One region of the Halobacillus sp. K22 genome, then DNA from elsewhere that is predicted to be linked to it. Evidence: a T-box and tRNA genes for the amino acid it is inferred to sense, from the RefSeq annotation. Region 1 holds a T-box; the other holds one or more tRNA genes.

Region 1 (7,606 bases):
GACGTAGAAGTGAAGTGGATTCGAGGCAATATCGATACACGTCTTCGTAAATTGAAAGAGGAAGACTATGATGCCATCGTCTTAGCGGCTGCCGGATTAAAACGTATGGGCTGGGATGATAATCTAGTAACTGAATATTTAGAGCCTGATGTGTGTGTGCCTGCTGTTGGCCAAGGAGCTCTAGCTATACAGTGCCGGGAAAATGATTCTTCTTTACGGGATTTCCTTATGCAAATTAATCATGAATATACGGCTACAACCGTATCGGCTGAGCGTAAGTTTCTTCATGATTTAAATGGGGGCTGTCAAGTTCCTATCGGAGGATATGCTTATAGAAAAGGCAGTGAAATTATTCTGAGCGCATTGGTTGGAACTCCTGACGGTAAAACCATCCTTCACGAAACCGTTAAAGGAGAAGATCCTCTGGCTGTAGGCAAAGAAGCCGCTGATAGCCTGAAAGCTCAAGGAGCTCAGGAAATTGTAGATCAAGCTAAAGAGGAGTATGAACAGTAATGAAGCCTCTTGCGGGGAAAACGATTCTTGTCACAAGAGGCGCATCCCAGGCAAGGCCCTTTGTAGACCGGATAAATAAGGAAGGGGGGAGGGCTTTAAGGACCCCTCTTCTTCACTTTCAATTAAATGACTCGAAGGAGAATCAAGAGATCCTCAAGAAACTTCACAACTATGCATGGGTTTTTATTACAAGCTCTAATGGTGTGAAGTTTTTTTTCGAGCTAGTAAATAAAGTAGGAGTTCGGATCCCTGATACTCTTAGGTTTGCTATTATTGGGGAAAAAACAGCGCGTACACTTAATACTTACGGACTCAATGCTGATTTTATGCCGTCCAGCTTTCAGGCTGATACCATGGCAGAAGAATTTTTTAGAGAAGAAAGTGTTTCAGGCAGGATCCTCTATGTTAGAGGGAGCCGCTCAAGGGACGTTCTGCCAGAAAAATTTGCAGAACAGCAGGTCTTTTTCCAAGCAATCACGGTCTATGATACGCTACTATTGAAAGAGCATCAGAAAAAGCTTCGTCAATTGATCAATGATCATGAGATTGATGCATTAACATTCACAAGCCCATCCACTGTCCAGGCCTATTTTGCTATTATGAGAGGCATGCCCGACACGGGCCGGGATCTTCCGTGTTTTTGCATAGGACCAACGACCGCCAGTCAGGCAGAGTATTTCGGTTTTAGAAATGTTTTATTACCCGAGCATTATACAATGGAAGATATGGTGGAGAAGATGGTGCAATTTTTTTCATAAGAAGGGAATCGATACTATGTCAGATTTAGATTTCAAACGCCATCGTCGTCTGCGGCGGACAGCGTCTATGAGAGCATTAGTGCGGGAAACGCATTTAAGGAAAGACGATCTTATCTTCCCCATTTTTGTAGTTGAAGGAGAAGGGATTAAGAATGAAGTAGCTTCCATGCCGGGGGTTTATCAAGTGTCACTTGATTATTTAACGGAGGAGATGAATGAATTAACTCGTGTAGGTGTTCGTTCTGTTATTGTTTTCGGGGTGCCGAATGAAAAAGATGAAGTAGGCAGTCAGGCTTATCATGAAGAAGGAATTGTTCAAAGATCCATCCGTCTGATTAAAGAAGAAGTTCCTTCATTAACAGTGATTGCAGATACATGTTTATGTCAATACACAGACCATGGGCATTGCGGCATAGTTCGTGAAGGAGATATCGATAATGATGAATCGCTTAAATATATTACTCAGACTGCTGTTACTCAAGCAGAAGCTGGAGCGGACATTATTGCACCTTCCAATATGATGGATGGATTTGTTGCTGCTATTCGAAAAGGATTGGATGAGGCTGGGTACAGCCAGATCCCAATTATGTCCTATGCAGTAAAATATGCTTCCTCATTTTATGGTCCTTTCCGAGATGCGGCTCATAGTTCTCCTCAATTTGGCGATCGAAGAGCCTATCAGATGGATCCATCGAACCGTTTGGAGGCGATTCGTGAAGCAGAATCGGATGTAGAAGAAGGTGCAGACTTCCTTATTGTAAAACCAGCACTTGCTTATTTAGATATCATGCGAGAAGTAAAGGACCGCTTTAATCTGCCACTTGTTGCTTACAACGTGAGCGGAGAGTACTCTATGATTAAAGCTGCCGCTCAAAATGGCTGGGTAAATGAGCAGGAAATTGTCCTTGAAAAGCTTACAGCTATGAAGAGGGCAGGCGCTGATCTCATTGTTACTTACTTTGCTAAAGATGCAGCAAAATGGCTGGATCAATAGACCACGAATTTCAGAAAGGATGAGTCGTTATGAAACAATTTGAACGCTCTTCAGCTGCTTACCAAAAAGCTGTGGATTTAATGCCGGGTGGAGTTAATTCTCCGGTAAGGGCTTTTAATTCTGTAAACATGGATCCTATATTTATGGAAAAAGGACAAGGGTCTAAACTTTATGACCTTGATGGAAATGAATTTATCGATTATGTACTTAGTTTTGGCCCATTAATTCTAGGGCATGCGGACGAAAAAGTAGTAGAGTCTTTAAAAAAAGTGACAGAACAAGGCACGAGTTTCGGTACTCCTACAGAAATTGAAAACCATCTAGCTGAGTTAGTTATTGAACGTGTACCTTCCATTGAGATGCTGAGAATGGTGAACTCAGGTACTGAGGCAACGATGAGCGCCCTGCGTGTTGCCCGTGGATACACAGGTCGTGACAAAATTCTAAAATTCGAAGGTAATTATCATGGCCATGGTGATTCTCTTCTCATTAAGGCTGGTTCTGGTGTTGCCACTTTGGGACTGCCTGATTCCCCTGGTGTTCCAGCATCCATTGCTCAAAATACGATTACGGTTCCATATAATGACTCAGAAAGTGTACGCTATGTTTTTGAGCAGTATGGAGATGACTTGGCTGCGGTAATTATTGAGCCTGTATCAGGGAATATGGGGGTTGTGCCTCCTAAGGATGGTTTCCTGCAGGAACTTCGCGAGTTAACGGAGGATAATGGCACTGTACTGATCTTTGATGAAGTAATGACTGGATTCCGTGTCGGCTATCATAGCGCACAAGGTCACTTTGGTGTTACACCGGATATGACCTGTCTTGGGAAAGTAATTGGTGGCGGCTTACCTGTAGGAGCATATGGAGGAAAACGTAGTATTATGGAACGAGTAGCTCCTGTAGGGGACATTTATCAAGCAGGTACTCTATCTGGGAATCCATTAGCCATGACGGCAGGTTACGAAACGGTTTCATCCATGACTGAAGAAACTTATAAAGGAATCAATCAAAAAGTGGACCGGTTGATAGAAGGATATGAGAAAGCGGCAAAAGCAAATAACATTCCACTGACGGTTAACCGGGCAGGATCTATGGTTGGGTTCTTCTTTACGGATGATCCTGTAGTAGATTTCGCAACCGCAAATGCTTCTGATCTAGAAATGTTTACAAGATATTATCAAGGGATGATTGAAGAAGGGATCTATCTTCCTCCTTCCCAATTCGAGGGTCTCTTTCTATCAACGAAGCATACAGAGCAAGATATAGAAAAAACAATAAGGGCAGCAGAAAAAGTATTTGCTTCTCTATAAATATGGAATTATACAAGGCATGGCCGTCTCGGGCCATGCCTTTTTCTAAACCCTCCATGTATATAAACTCAGTTACCGCATAAGGTGGTAATAGAGGCTTGTGCTTATTATATATTGGGAGGGGCAAATCCATTGCAGAATAAACAAAATGTATTTTCATTTTATCTAGACGAAGCGATATGGTTTAAGGAAGGACAGGGAGTTAGAGAACTAATTGGTATTTCACTTGAGCCTGAAATCGTCATTGAGGAAAATGGAGATGAAGTCCGTTTAAAAGGAACGGTTGACCTGGCGGGAGAATATGTACCCCACCAATCTGATCATAAATACGAAGAGGCTGTTCCGCTGCAGTCAGTACGGACAATGGATCATGTGGAATCAGGAGAGGAAGGGGTCTGTTACTTTTCCCATTCATTCCCGGTAGAAATCACGGTCCCGGTCGAACGAATTTCAAGCCTCGAAGATGTTCTCATTGATATAGAAAGCTTTGATTATGAACTTCCTGCGAATAACCAGCTAAGACTGCATGCTCAATTGAATATTAATGGAGTCGAGCAAACAGCAAATGCCGGAGCTAATTCGGATACGTTTGATGAGTCGGCAACGCTTGGTCCGATTGATTATAAGGAAGAACGCAAGGAACAAGAAAAACCTGTTGTCCCTGAAAGGGAAGCCCCTGTGGTTCAGCTGACGAATCGGAATGATCAGGCAATCCAGGATGTAGAACTAGAACAAGAGCCACAGCCAGAAGAAGAAGGAAGATGGCCTCATAAAAAATCGCAGAATTTTGCAGAGTTCTTTGGTCATGATAAAAAAGAAGAAACGCTTGATGTTTCATCTGACAGTACTAGTGTATGGCATGAAAATATCGTGGAAGAAAATGTGAGCGCTTCTTCATCTTATACGGAATCCTCAGTTAAAGACTCGGAGAAAAAGGAGGAAGCTCCCGGCGGACTTGATGGAATTAAACAAATATTCAAGCATTTGTTTCCTAACCGTGAAGAGACTTACTCTCAAATGAAAATGTATATCGCTCAGGAAGATGAGACGCTTGCTTCTATCGCTGAAAAATACGAGGTTTCCATTCACCAGTTAGAGAAAGCAAATGATCACAGAGACGAGGTTTCCCCCGGCCAAATTGTTTATATCCCGAATTAAATCCATTTATAACGAAAAGCAAGAAAAACTCCGACAATTATCCCTAATAAGAAAACGTCAAATGTTGTAGGGAAAAAGATTGTCCGGATACATTGAAAAACCAGAATAGGCAGTAATGCCTTCTCGAATACAAATAAACAGGTACGGCACCACGGTGGGAGACGATAACGATATAAGCGGCTCAACGTCCATCAACCTCCTTTCATTTGCATATTCGCGTTTTTTTCACAAACAGTTGACTAAAACAATGATTTCTATATACAATATGTAATAGAAGTATTATACGTGAAATGCCGTGACAGGGAAGAGTACATGGACATAGCCTTCAGAGAGGAAAACGTGTGGTGAGAGTTTTCCAGGATCTGTGTTGATGGAAAGTCACCCTTGGAGCAGCTTCTTTGAACGAAGAGTAGAAGAAGCCGGTTAGAAGCCGTTATTTTTTCGAGTGTACAGATATGGGCTTCATGTAATTTCTGTAAATTAAGGTGGTACCACGGAATTAGATCTCTTTCGTCCTTTTTAGGATGGAAGAGATTTTTTTTATTTTATAAAAACAGATAATAAAAGGAGGAAGATCCATTATGAATCAAACAGATCTTTCAATGCCCACTAAGTATGATCCAGCAGCCGTTGAAAAGGATCGCTATCAATACTGGGTGGACGGTAAGTTTTTCGAAGCGTCAGGAGATAAGAATAAAGAACCTTATACCATTGTAATTCCCCCGCCGAACGTTACAGGTAAATTACATTTAGGACATGCTTGGGATACTACTCTGCAAGATATATTAAGCCGTGTAAAGCGCATGCAGGGCTATGATGTCCTCTGGTTGCCTGGAATGGATCATGCAGGTATTGCAACACAGGCGAAAGTAGAGGCTAAACTTAAAGAAGCCGGAACTTCCCGCCATGAATTGGGCAGAGAGAAATTCCTAGAGAAGTCATGGGAATGGAAGAAAGAATATGCCCAATTTATTCGCACTCAATGGGAAAAGCTTGGTCTAGGTCTCGATTATTCACGCGAACGATTCACCCTTGACGAGGGTCTATCCGAAGCGGTAAAAGAAGTGTTTGTTAAGCTTTATGATAAAGGTTTAATTTATCGAGGCGAATATATTATCAACTGGGATCCTGCTACTCGTACGGCTCTTTCAGATATTGAAGTGGAGTACGAAGATGTACAGGGAGCCTTTTACCATATGCGCTATCCTCTGAAAGATGAAGAAGGCGGAATCGAGATCGCAACGACCCGGCCGGAAACGATGTTGGGGGACACGGCTATTGCTGTGCACCCAGAGGATGAACGCTACCAGAACTTGATAGGTAAAAAGGCTATTCTTCCGATCGTGGGAAGAGAAATTGAAATTGTGGCAGATGATTATGTAGATATGGAATTTGGTTCAGGTGCTGTTAAAATTACCCCGGCCCATGATCCAAATGACTTTGAAATTGGAAATCGCCACAATTTAGAGCGTGTCCTCATTATGAATGAAGATGGCAGTATGAATGAAAATGCAGGAAAATACCAGGGTATGGATCGATTTGATTGCCGTAAGCAGATCGTCAAAGATCTTCAGGCAGAAGGAGTTCTTTTTGAAATTGAAGAACATCTTCACTCTGTCGGTCATTCTGAACGTAGTGGCGCTGTTGTGGAACCGTATCTCTCTACTCAATGGTTTGTGGATATGAAACCGCTGGCTGAAGCCTCCATAGATTTACAAAAAGGGGGGGACAAAGTTCAATTTGTTCCCGATCGTTTTGAAAAACCTTATTTACACTGGATGGAGAACACTCGTGACTGGTGTATTTCGCGGCAGCTTTGGTGGGGTCACAGAATTCCTGCCTGGTACCACAAAGAGTCAGGTGAGGTTTATGTAGGGAAAGAAGAACCGAAAGATCCGGAGAACTGGATACAGGATGAAGATGTTCTTGATACGTGGTTCTCCTCTGCTCTTTGGCCATTCTCCACTATGGGGTGGCCGGATGAAAAAAGCGAAGATTATAACCGCTACTTCCCGACTAATGTATTGGTTACCGGCTATGATATTATCGGCTTCTGGGTTAGCCGTATGATTTTCCAATCCATTGAATTTACAGGCCGCCGTCCTTTTGAAGATGTTCTCATCCACGGGCTTGTTCGTGATGCAGATGGACGTAAAATGAGTAAGTCACTTGGGAATGGTGTAGATCCTATGGATGTAATTGATAAGTATGGGGCAGACTCGCTTCGATATTTCTTATCGACCGGATCATCACCTGGGCAGGACTTGCGCTTCCACTGGGAGAAAGTAGAATCAACATGGAATTTCGCTAATAAAATTTGGAATGCTTCCAGATTTGCATTGATGAATATGGGCGATTTAAAGTACGAGGATATTGATTTATCTGGTGAAAAGTCTGTAGCCGATCAGTGGATTCTGACTCGTTTAAACCAAACGATTCATCAAGTTACACAAAATATTGATAAATATGAATTTGGTGAAGCCGGTAGGCAGCTGTACAACTTCATTTGGGATGATTTTTGCGATTGGTATATTGAAATGGCCAAGCTTCCTTTATACGGGGAAGACTCGGCAAGAATTCATACCACAAGATCAATTTTAGCCTACACACTTGATCAGATCATGCGAATGCTGCACCCGTTTATGCCATTCATCACTGAAGAAATCTGGCAGCACCTGCCTCATCAGGGGGACTCCATCACGCAGGCCTCGTGGCCAGAAACACGAGATGAATTTCATAATGAGCAAGCCGTTCAAGAAATGGATCGTCTCGTTTCCATTATCCGTTCAGTTCGTAACATTCGAGCAGAAGTAGATACTCCGATGTCTAAAGAAATTCAGTTAATGATTCAGGCGAAGGACGAGGATGTA
Region 2 (7,606 bases), on a different contig from region 1:
ATGTTTATGGCCTATTATGCGAAAAACGAATCACAAGCGCTTGCAATCATTAAGCCGGTGACATTCCTATTGTTTATTGCACTTCCTGCACTCGGCATATTTGTGGGCGGGGTAATGCACACCATAGCTTTGTTCGATCCGTTTTATTGGCTGTTAAAGCTGGTGGAAGGATTTTATTTGAATGAGCCTGTCTCCCTATATACGTGGCTGCTAGCCGCATTCATCACATGCAGTCTGCTCATTCTACACTTTACCTGGCATAAAACCGTTTACGGATATCAAAAAGAACAAGCATAAATAAAGGTGTTATTAGCATTCCAATTGAACGTCCTTCAAGAGAATTTAGAATATCAAGATCCTTGTCCTTATGGTGCCTGAAAACGGTTAGATTTAAAACTTCATGTAGTAAATATATAGATGAGGAGTGGAGTACAATGAGTGCATTAAAATTTAATCGAGGTGTGCTACGCTTTCATGGTATTTTTTTAATATTCCTTACTGTATTTATGATTATTTCTACAACGTACGGCCTTTACACAGGAAAAGGACCAGGAGGATTTCTATATGAGGAACCATTTCTTGATGTGGGGTTATTTCAAGCATATGGATTAATGTTTGTGATAGGCCTTACGTTAGTCATCGGTTCCTATGATAAAAACCCCTGGAAATGGGATGTAATTGGTCTTTTAGCTCATGTAGCTCCTTTAATTGCTAACTTTATGTTTGTAGATTTCTTTGCTGTATATGATCTTCCGAAAACAATCCCTTTACATGGATTTTTTATAACGCTTGAGTTAGTTGCGATTATCTATTATTTTGCTAAAAGAGACAAAGTACAATAGGATTCTAGGGTTGTAGCACTTTTTAAGTGTTCTGTGACGGCAGACTAATAAGTAAGGAATAAAACAAAGCCTCCCTTAAGTTCGGTAATCTTAAGGGAGACTTTTAACTGTTTTAGTTTTCTTTTATCATACAATGCTCTGCAGTTTTTTATAACTTCAATCTTAGTTCAAGAAAAGGAACTTAAGGAAAAAATGAGCCCTTATGTTTTTAGACTAATAATAGAAATCTCCGCTGAAAGGGAAGGGTATTATGTATGGAAGTAAAAATAAATCATGGGCTCAAAGAATCTTTATTTTTGTCATGCAATGTGTCTTTCTTGGATTTTCGTTTTGGTTCCTTTTTCTAGGTGGAAACTCTATTTTCGGATGGCCGATCGGTGATTATTATCGCAGGATTTTCTTATTTGCATTTAGTCTTGTCATCTTTCTCAGAATGAACTTTATGATATTTTATTTATTGAAACGTGGAATTACATGGGGAGAAGCAGTTAACATCCCGTTTGCTTTCGCTCTTTATTATATTGGTTTTTCGATGCTGGGAGGCGTAGTTGAAAAACCACTTGATTATATTGACTTTATTGCTACTTTTCTTTTTATTTCTGGTTCAGCCATTAATACGGTCTCAGAGTTATTGAGAAACCAATGGAAGAAAAACGTTGATAATAAAGGCGCTTTATATACAGGAGGCCTATTTAAATACTCTATTCATATAAATTATTTCGGGGATTTTGTATGGGTAACAGGATTTGCGCTGATGACGAGAAATGCTTGGTCGATTATCATACCTGTTATTTTATTCGTTTTTTTCGTGTTCATAAATATCCCAAAGCATGATGAGTATTTAAGAAAAAAGTACGGGAAAGCATTCAAAGAGTACGAAAATTCGACTAAAAGATTCATTCCATTCATCTATTAATATACAAGAAAAAAGTGTTAAACCTTACAGGGTCAGAAGTAGGAAGGGTTAATAAGAAATATGTAAAAGTACACACTCATAGATAAAAGGGAGCAGCTAATGCTGCTCCCTTTTATCTATCACAAACCAACCTCGCCTAAAGCGTATGTCGCATGTTCTATACTTAATCCTTCATAACTCAGTACACTCAGTCTCATCTGACATAATGCACTATTTTAAAGGTTAAGAGTTTTTTTCTTTTTTTTCTGTTTAAAGATATTTTTCAATTGTGGAAATTTGTCGAAAATTATGGAAGTATAGGTAGTTAATACTAACAAAGCAAGGAGTGGTACATTGGTACATCAATTTAACTATCGAAATCAAAAAGGTGTCACATTAAAGACTGGTTTTTGGTGAAATAAGTTAGTTTCGGGGGGAGTAATGTTGAAAAAATTATGTAACATGTGGACGGATGACCGTGAAACATTAGGGATCGTTGAATGGGAAGATGAGGTGTTTGGTACGTGTTTCCGCCCAATAAAGCTCTCCGATAAAGAATATGGAGGTTTTAAACTAATCGGTAAACGCTGGTACACCACCTACAACGGAGCACGAGAGTTTTTTCGGCATAAGACAAACAATCTAAGAATAAGTGGAAGAATGAGAAAAAAGGACCTGGGCTCAATGAATTATGTTGTAAGAAAGAGACATAGAGATACCTATAACATAACAGAAAAAGGCACTGGCTCTAAATGACCAGTGCCTTTCTTAATAATACTTACTTTATCTAAGTTTTAAAAGAAAAAACCCCACCCTTTAATTGAAGGTGAGGCCACACCTTTGAATAATCTTTCGCAGCGGGCATGCCCAATGCATTGTGAAAGGTTCAAAGATAAATTAAGTCTAACATTCTCAATTTCACCATCCAAATCATAAATACTATTTTCAAAAAGTTTTTTTATAGATGGTTTATTTTATATGCTAATCTCCGTGTAGTCCTAAGGATTTTGCAAATCGTCTATAACAAAAAAACCCTATCCCTGCTCTGGATATGGATCCTAATCTCTTCGCACTTATTGCTACTGGTAACCAACCAATTTCAAAGGATGCAGCTGGTAGCCATAAAGTTAATCGTCCAGACAATACATAGTGAAACCTTCTTTTCAGTTAACCGTATATACACTAATACTATAGTTTTAAAGGAGTTTTACATATGCCTAAATGTAGTAATTGTAGGAACGAATGGTCATGGACCACTTGCATGAAAATGGGTTTCAAATTTCAAAGAGGTGTGGCATGTGAATTCTGCGGTGAAAAACAATACCAGACTCAAGCTAGTATGAAGAAAACTTCTCTATATAGCATGAGCCCTCTATTACTATTACCTCTGCTTATAATCCTGGATTTGTCAGTCTCGCTGTCCCTCGGTATTTTCCTCGTTCCACAGTTAATTGTTATAGCCATGTTCCCTTTTACACTTGAGTTATCTATGGAGGAAGAACCTCTTTGGTAGTTTGTGTTCGTTTATTTGTAAAACCGCTTTAGTATTGAACGGGTCTTTCTATTGTATGTGAAAAGTTATAAAACAGAAAAAGACGCTACAACCCGCTCTGGATACGGATCATAACGCCTTCGCACTTTGTATGGATGATTCCGATTGGGCTCGAACCAACGACCTCCACCCTGTCAAGGTGGCGCTCTCCCAGCTGAGCTACGGAATCGTATGTAATAAGATGTCGTCTGACAACTAATAATATACAACGTAACCGAATCCGTGTCAACAGAATTTTAATTATTTATGAAGCTCATGTAAATATCCTCTAAATATCCCATTTATCAAGCGCTTTCTTCGTCTTCTCCACTTTTTACATCATTATATGATAAAATAGTTATGGTACGTTTATGTACAGAAGGCAGCGGGAATTCCTATAGGAGCTTATTTGCATGTTAGGAGGTGGTCGGCATGGGTAGAAAAGGATCCATGACTGAATATACAATTAATAGCAGCTATCTAGATGAAGAAATGACACTAAAAGTGTACACCCCAGAAAATTTCTCCCCCTTGTATAAGTACCATTTCTGTATTATGCAAGATGGTAATGATTATTTCCAGCTTGGGCGTGCGGCCACACTGAGTGATGAACTGCACGGTGAAGGAAAGATTGAGAATACCATTTTCATTGGTATTCATTATCGAGACAAGTATGATCGTCAGGATAAGTATCATCCGGACGGAAAGAAACAATCGGCATATGTGAATTTCCTTATCCGTGAAGTGGTTCCGTTCCTTGATGAAGAGCTGCCTGGTTATCATATGGGCAGTGGTAGGACGCTTGTCGGAGATTCGCTTGCTGGAACAGTTTCATTCATGACAGCGGTGAAGTTTCCGAATGTATTTGGCAATGTGATTATGCAGAGCCCTTATGTGGATGAACACGTGTTTGAAGTCATCAAGTCTGCGAAGGATCTTTCTTCATTAACCATTTACCACACCATTGGTGATCAGGAGTATGATGTGGAGACGACGGAAGGTGCAAGGAAGAACTTCCTGCAGCCGAACCGTGACTTGAACAATTACTTAACTGGACGTCCTTGCAGTTACACGTTCCACGAGCTTGAAGGCGATCACACGTGGGGGACGTGGCAGAAGGATTTCAAACGCGCTTTGTTAAATATTTTTGAAGTCTAAAAAAGAAGTGAATTTAGAATCAGGAGGGGTATTTTCCATGAGATACGGTATTGCAGTATTTCCATCAAAAAAAGTACAAGATGTCGCGAATTCTTATCGTAAACGCTATGACCCGCACTATGCTTTGATTCCGCCGCATATTACCCTGAAAGAACCATTCGATGCGGAAGAAAATGAGATTGAGGAGAAAATCATTCCAGAATTAAAACAAATTGCGAAAAACACGGAGCCTTTTTCCTACGGGATCTACAAAGTGAGTTCGTTTTCTCCGGTAACGAATACCATTTACTTGAAAGTGGAGCCTTCGGAGGAGATTTTCGATCTGAATGATAAGCTTCATACAGGCAGCCTTCCTGAGAAGAAAGATTTTAAATTCGTTCCTCACATTACGATTGCTCAGAAGCTTTCGGATGATGAGTTTTTCGATGTATACGGAAGCTTAAGCATGAACAAATTTGATATTCAGGACAACATCGGCCGCTTCCAGCTTCTTTATCAGCTGGAGAACGGTGCCTGGAGTGTGTACGAAACCTTCCGTCTCGGGGAGGGATAAACGAATTGGAGATCAAACAAGTTGCAAGTCCACAAGAGAAAGACGACGCGTTTCATGTACGACGCGCCGTCTTTGTTGACGAACAAAACGTGCCAGAGGATTTAGAGATCGATGAACACGATGATACTGCCGTTCACCTGGTCGGTTATGAACAGGATGAACCTGTAGCTGCCGCCCGCCTGCGATTCGTCGGCGACTACGGAAAGCTTGAACGCATCTGTGTAAAGCGTCCTTTTCGAGGTAAGAAGTATGGTAAAGAAATGATCCTCTTTATGGAATCCCTCATTAAAGATCATACCTATCAGGCCTCGAAGCTGAATGCCCAGACCCATGCGGAAGCATTCTATGAATCGTTAGGCTATAAAACGGTTTCTGATGAATTTATGGATGCCGGCATCCCGCACGTCACGATGACAAAATCACTATAATCGAAAAAACCTGCCAGTCCACTCGGGATTGGCAGGTTTTTTTCGTTTAGATTCCTTCCTCTTTGACCACAATGAAGGATAATGAATCGACGAGGATTGTGATCATATATGGAATACCTTCAAATTACCGCGGAAACTTTATTCGGTTTCCTGGCTTTATTTATTCTCACTAAAGTATTGGGAAAAACACAAATCACTCAAATTACCGCGTTTGACTTTATCGCTGCTCTTGTATTGGGAGAGCTTGTCGGAAACGCCTTATATGATAAGGAAGTCGGAGTCCTTGATATTGGCTTTGCGGTGCTTTTGTGGGGAGTTCTCATCTATATTACCGAAATTGTTACGGAAAAATATAAATCAACCCGTGGCCTGTTGGAAGGTCGTCCATCCTTGATCATCTACAAAGGGAAAATCGACCGCGAGCAGCTAAAGAAAAGCAAGCTGGATATTAATCAGCTGCAGCACCTGCTGCGCGCGAAGGACGTGTTTTCGGTACAGGAAGTGCAGTATGCAGTTTTGGAAACGGACGGCACCGTATCGGTGTTAAAGTCTTCTCAGTACCAAAACGTAACCAAAGGGGATATGAATCTGCCTCCTGAAACTGTTCCGCTTCCACGAACGCTGATCAGCGATGGTGAAGTGATCTGGGACAGTCTCGAGGAAATCGGCCAGAATGAAGCCTGGCTGAAGCGCCAGATTCAATCTCAAAATTTTAATTCACCGGCGGATGTGCTCTACGCTGAATATAAAGAAGGCGAGCCGCAATTATTTTTGATCGGCTTCTAATGCAGTAAAGATGAAGCGATGGTTCTGAATTTTATGGACCGCCCTCCCCTGCTTCACTAAAGCCGTAGCATAAGCCGTTACGGCCGTGCGGTACAATAACCACTGGGACAGCTGAGGAGCTTTTACCCCATAGTGTTCACACATGGCGGCAACGAGTTCTTCATGGCTGATCCCTTTTTCATATGCCTGAATAAAGTCTTCCATCGTATCCAGGATATCTTCGTGATAATCGATATTCGTTTGAATGGTAGCCGATGCATCCTGCTCCAGCTCTCCGTGGCCGGGCACGTAGCCGTCGCACGAGATGGTAAGCAACCGGTTCAGACTCTTGAGCGTGCGGTCAGCATCGGTATTGTAAGGTATCTTATGCTTATGTAAGGTATCTACTCCAAAATAACTGTCAGCTGCAAAGAGAATTCCGTGCACACGAAGGGCAAGCTGATGATAGCTGTGTCCTGGGAGAAGATACGTCATTCCTTCAATGGCTCCAGCCTGAAACGCCCCCTCCTCGATCACTTCATCAATCGTAATCGCGGGACCCTGCAGAAATTTGTTCTGCAGCTCTTCTAGCGGATCATTGCCTCCGAATAAATACAGAGGCTCAAGACCCGGATACTTCAGCACGGCTTCTTCAAAGACAGGTGCGAGCGTATAGACATCGTAATTTTGCTGAATATAAGCTGCTCCACCGTAATGATCGGCATGGGCATGCGTAATAAAAAGGTGCGTCAATGGAAGCTCGCGTTCGTTCAGCTCCTTGAGCACCTTCTTTATGGAGGAACGATCAAGGCCGGCATCTATCAGCAGGCCGTCTGTTCCCTTATGGATGTATCCGATATTAACAGAACCGCTATAGTAATAGCAGTTTTCATCGATGGGATGAAAAGACACGTGATCAACTCCTTTAGCTTTTCTAAATACTTTCGCTAAAGTGTTTCCCTTTTCCTGTTACATCGGAATATACTTTTTCATGAGCTGGCTCGGCTTGTTGGCGCGGGTTCTTCTCTGCATGCATCTCTTTTGAAGTAAAAAGCTTGCGGCTCATTTCCTGATATTCGAGCCGATCTTCCTCTCGCGACTGCTTCTGCTCTTTCAATCTGTTATCAAGCGTAGCTTTAAAAATTTGTTCCAGCATAAAGGGTGAGCGTTCGGTTTGGATCGTACGATCGTGATAATCCTTATATTGATAATGGTTAATCGGCAATATATATCCCATCATGAATCCTCCTCATCTGTAGACCCATACCCTTTTTTCTTCTCCGGTATACCGTACACCCATCTTTTATTCAAAAAAACGTTCGACTTTTCCCATCTGCTTATTCAAAAAGCGTTCCATATCGGTCATCCGTTTGGAAAAGCGACGGTCCCAAGCTTGAATGTCCTTATCCCAGCCCTGGAACTTCTTTTCAGGCT

Evidence for each region. The T-box of region 1 lies ahead of ACTWPM_RS01495 (valine--tRNA ligase). A T-box ahead of a tRNA ligase gene usually reads a tRNA of that ligase, here a tRNA-Val.
Region 2: it encodes a tRNA-Val, which carries the amino acid that the T-box ahead of ACTWPM_RS01495 (valine--tRNA ligase) is inferred to sense. The anticodon was not compared.

Annotation. Positions count from the first base shown of each region.
Region 1 is NZ_JBQQCN010000001.1:290,318-297,923, reverse strand. Features, by position in the region: gene hemC (hydroxymethylbilane synthase) at 1-513, shown strand, start outside; gene ACTWPM_RS01520 (uroporphyrinogen-III synthase) at 513-1,271, shown strand; gene hemB (porphobilinogen synthase) at 1,288-2,265, shown strand; gene hemL (glutamate-1-semialdehyde 2,1-aminomutase) at 2,295-3,578, shown strand; gene spoVID (stage VI sporulation protein D) at 3,711-4,736, shown strand; gene ACTWPM_RS01500 (hypothetical protein) at 4,733-4,921, opposite strand; T-box leader at 5,023-5,257, shown strand; gene ACTWPM_RS01495 (valine--tRNA ligase) at 5,318-7,606, shown strand, end outside.
Region 2 is NZ_JBQQCN010000018.1:64,502-72,107, forward strand. Features, by position in the region: gene ACTWPM_RS13560 (ABC transporter permease subunit) at 1-297, shown strand, start outside; gene ACTWPM_RS13565 (hypothetical protein) at 435-842, shown strand; gene ACTWPM_RS13570 (methyltransferase family protein) at 1,093-1,758, shown strand; gene ACTWPM_RS13575 (hypothetical protein) at 2,179-2,493, shown strand; gene ACTWPM_RS13580 (TIGR04104 family putative zinc finger protein) at 2,951-3,250, shown strand; tRNA gene ACTWPM_RS13585 (tRNA-Val) at 3,386-3,458, opposite strand; gene ACTWPM_RS13590 (alpha/beta hydrolase) at 3,701-4,426, shown strand; gene ACTWPM_RS13595 (2'-5' RNA ligase family protein) at 4,464-4,979, shown strand; gene ACTWPM_RS13600 (GNAT family N-acetyltransferase) at 4,985-5,407, shown strand; gene ACTWPM_RS13605 (DUF421 domain-containing protein) at 5,516-6,193, shown strand; gene ACTWPM_RS13610 (MBL fold metallo-hydrolase) at 6,173-7,084, opposite strand; gene ACTWPM_RS13615 (hypothetical protein) at 7,107-7,409, opposite strand; gene ACTWPM_RS13620 (hypothetical protein) at 7,476-7,606, opposite strand, start outside.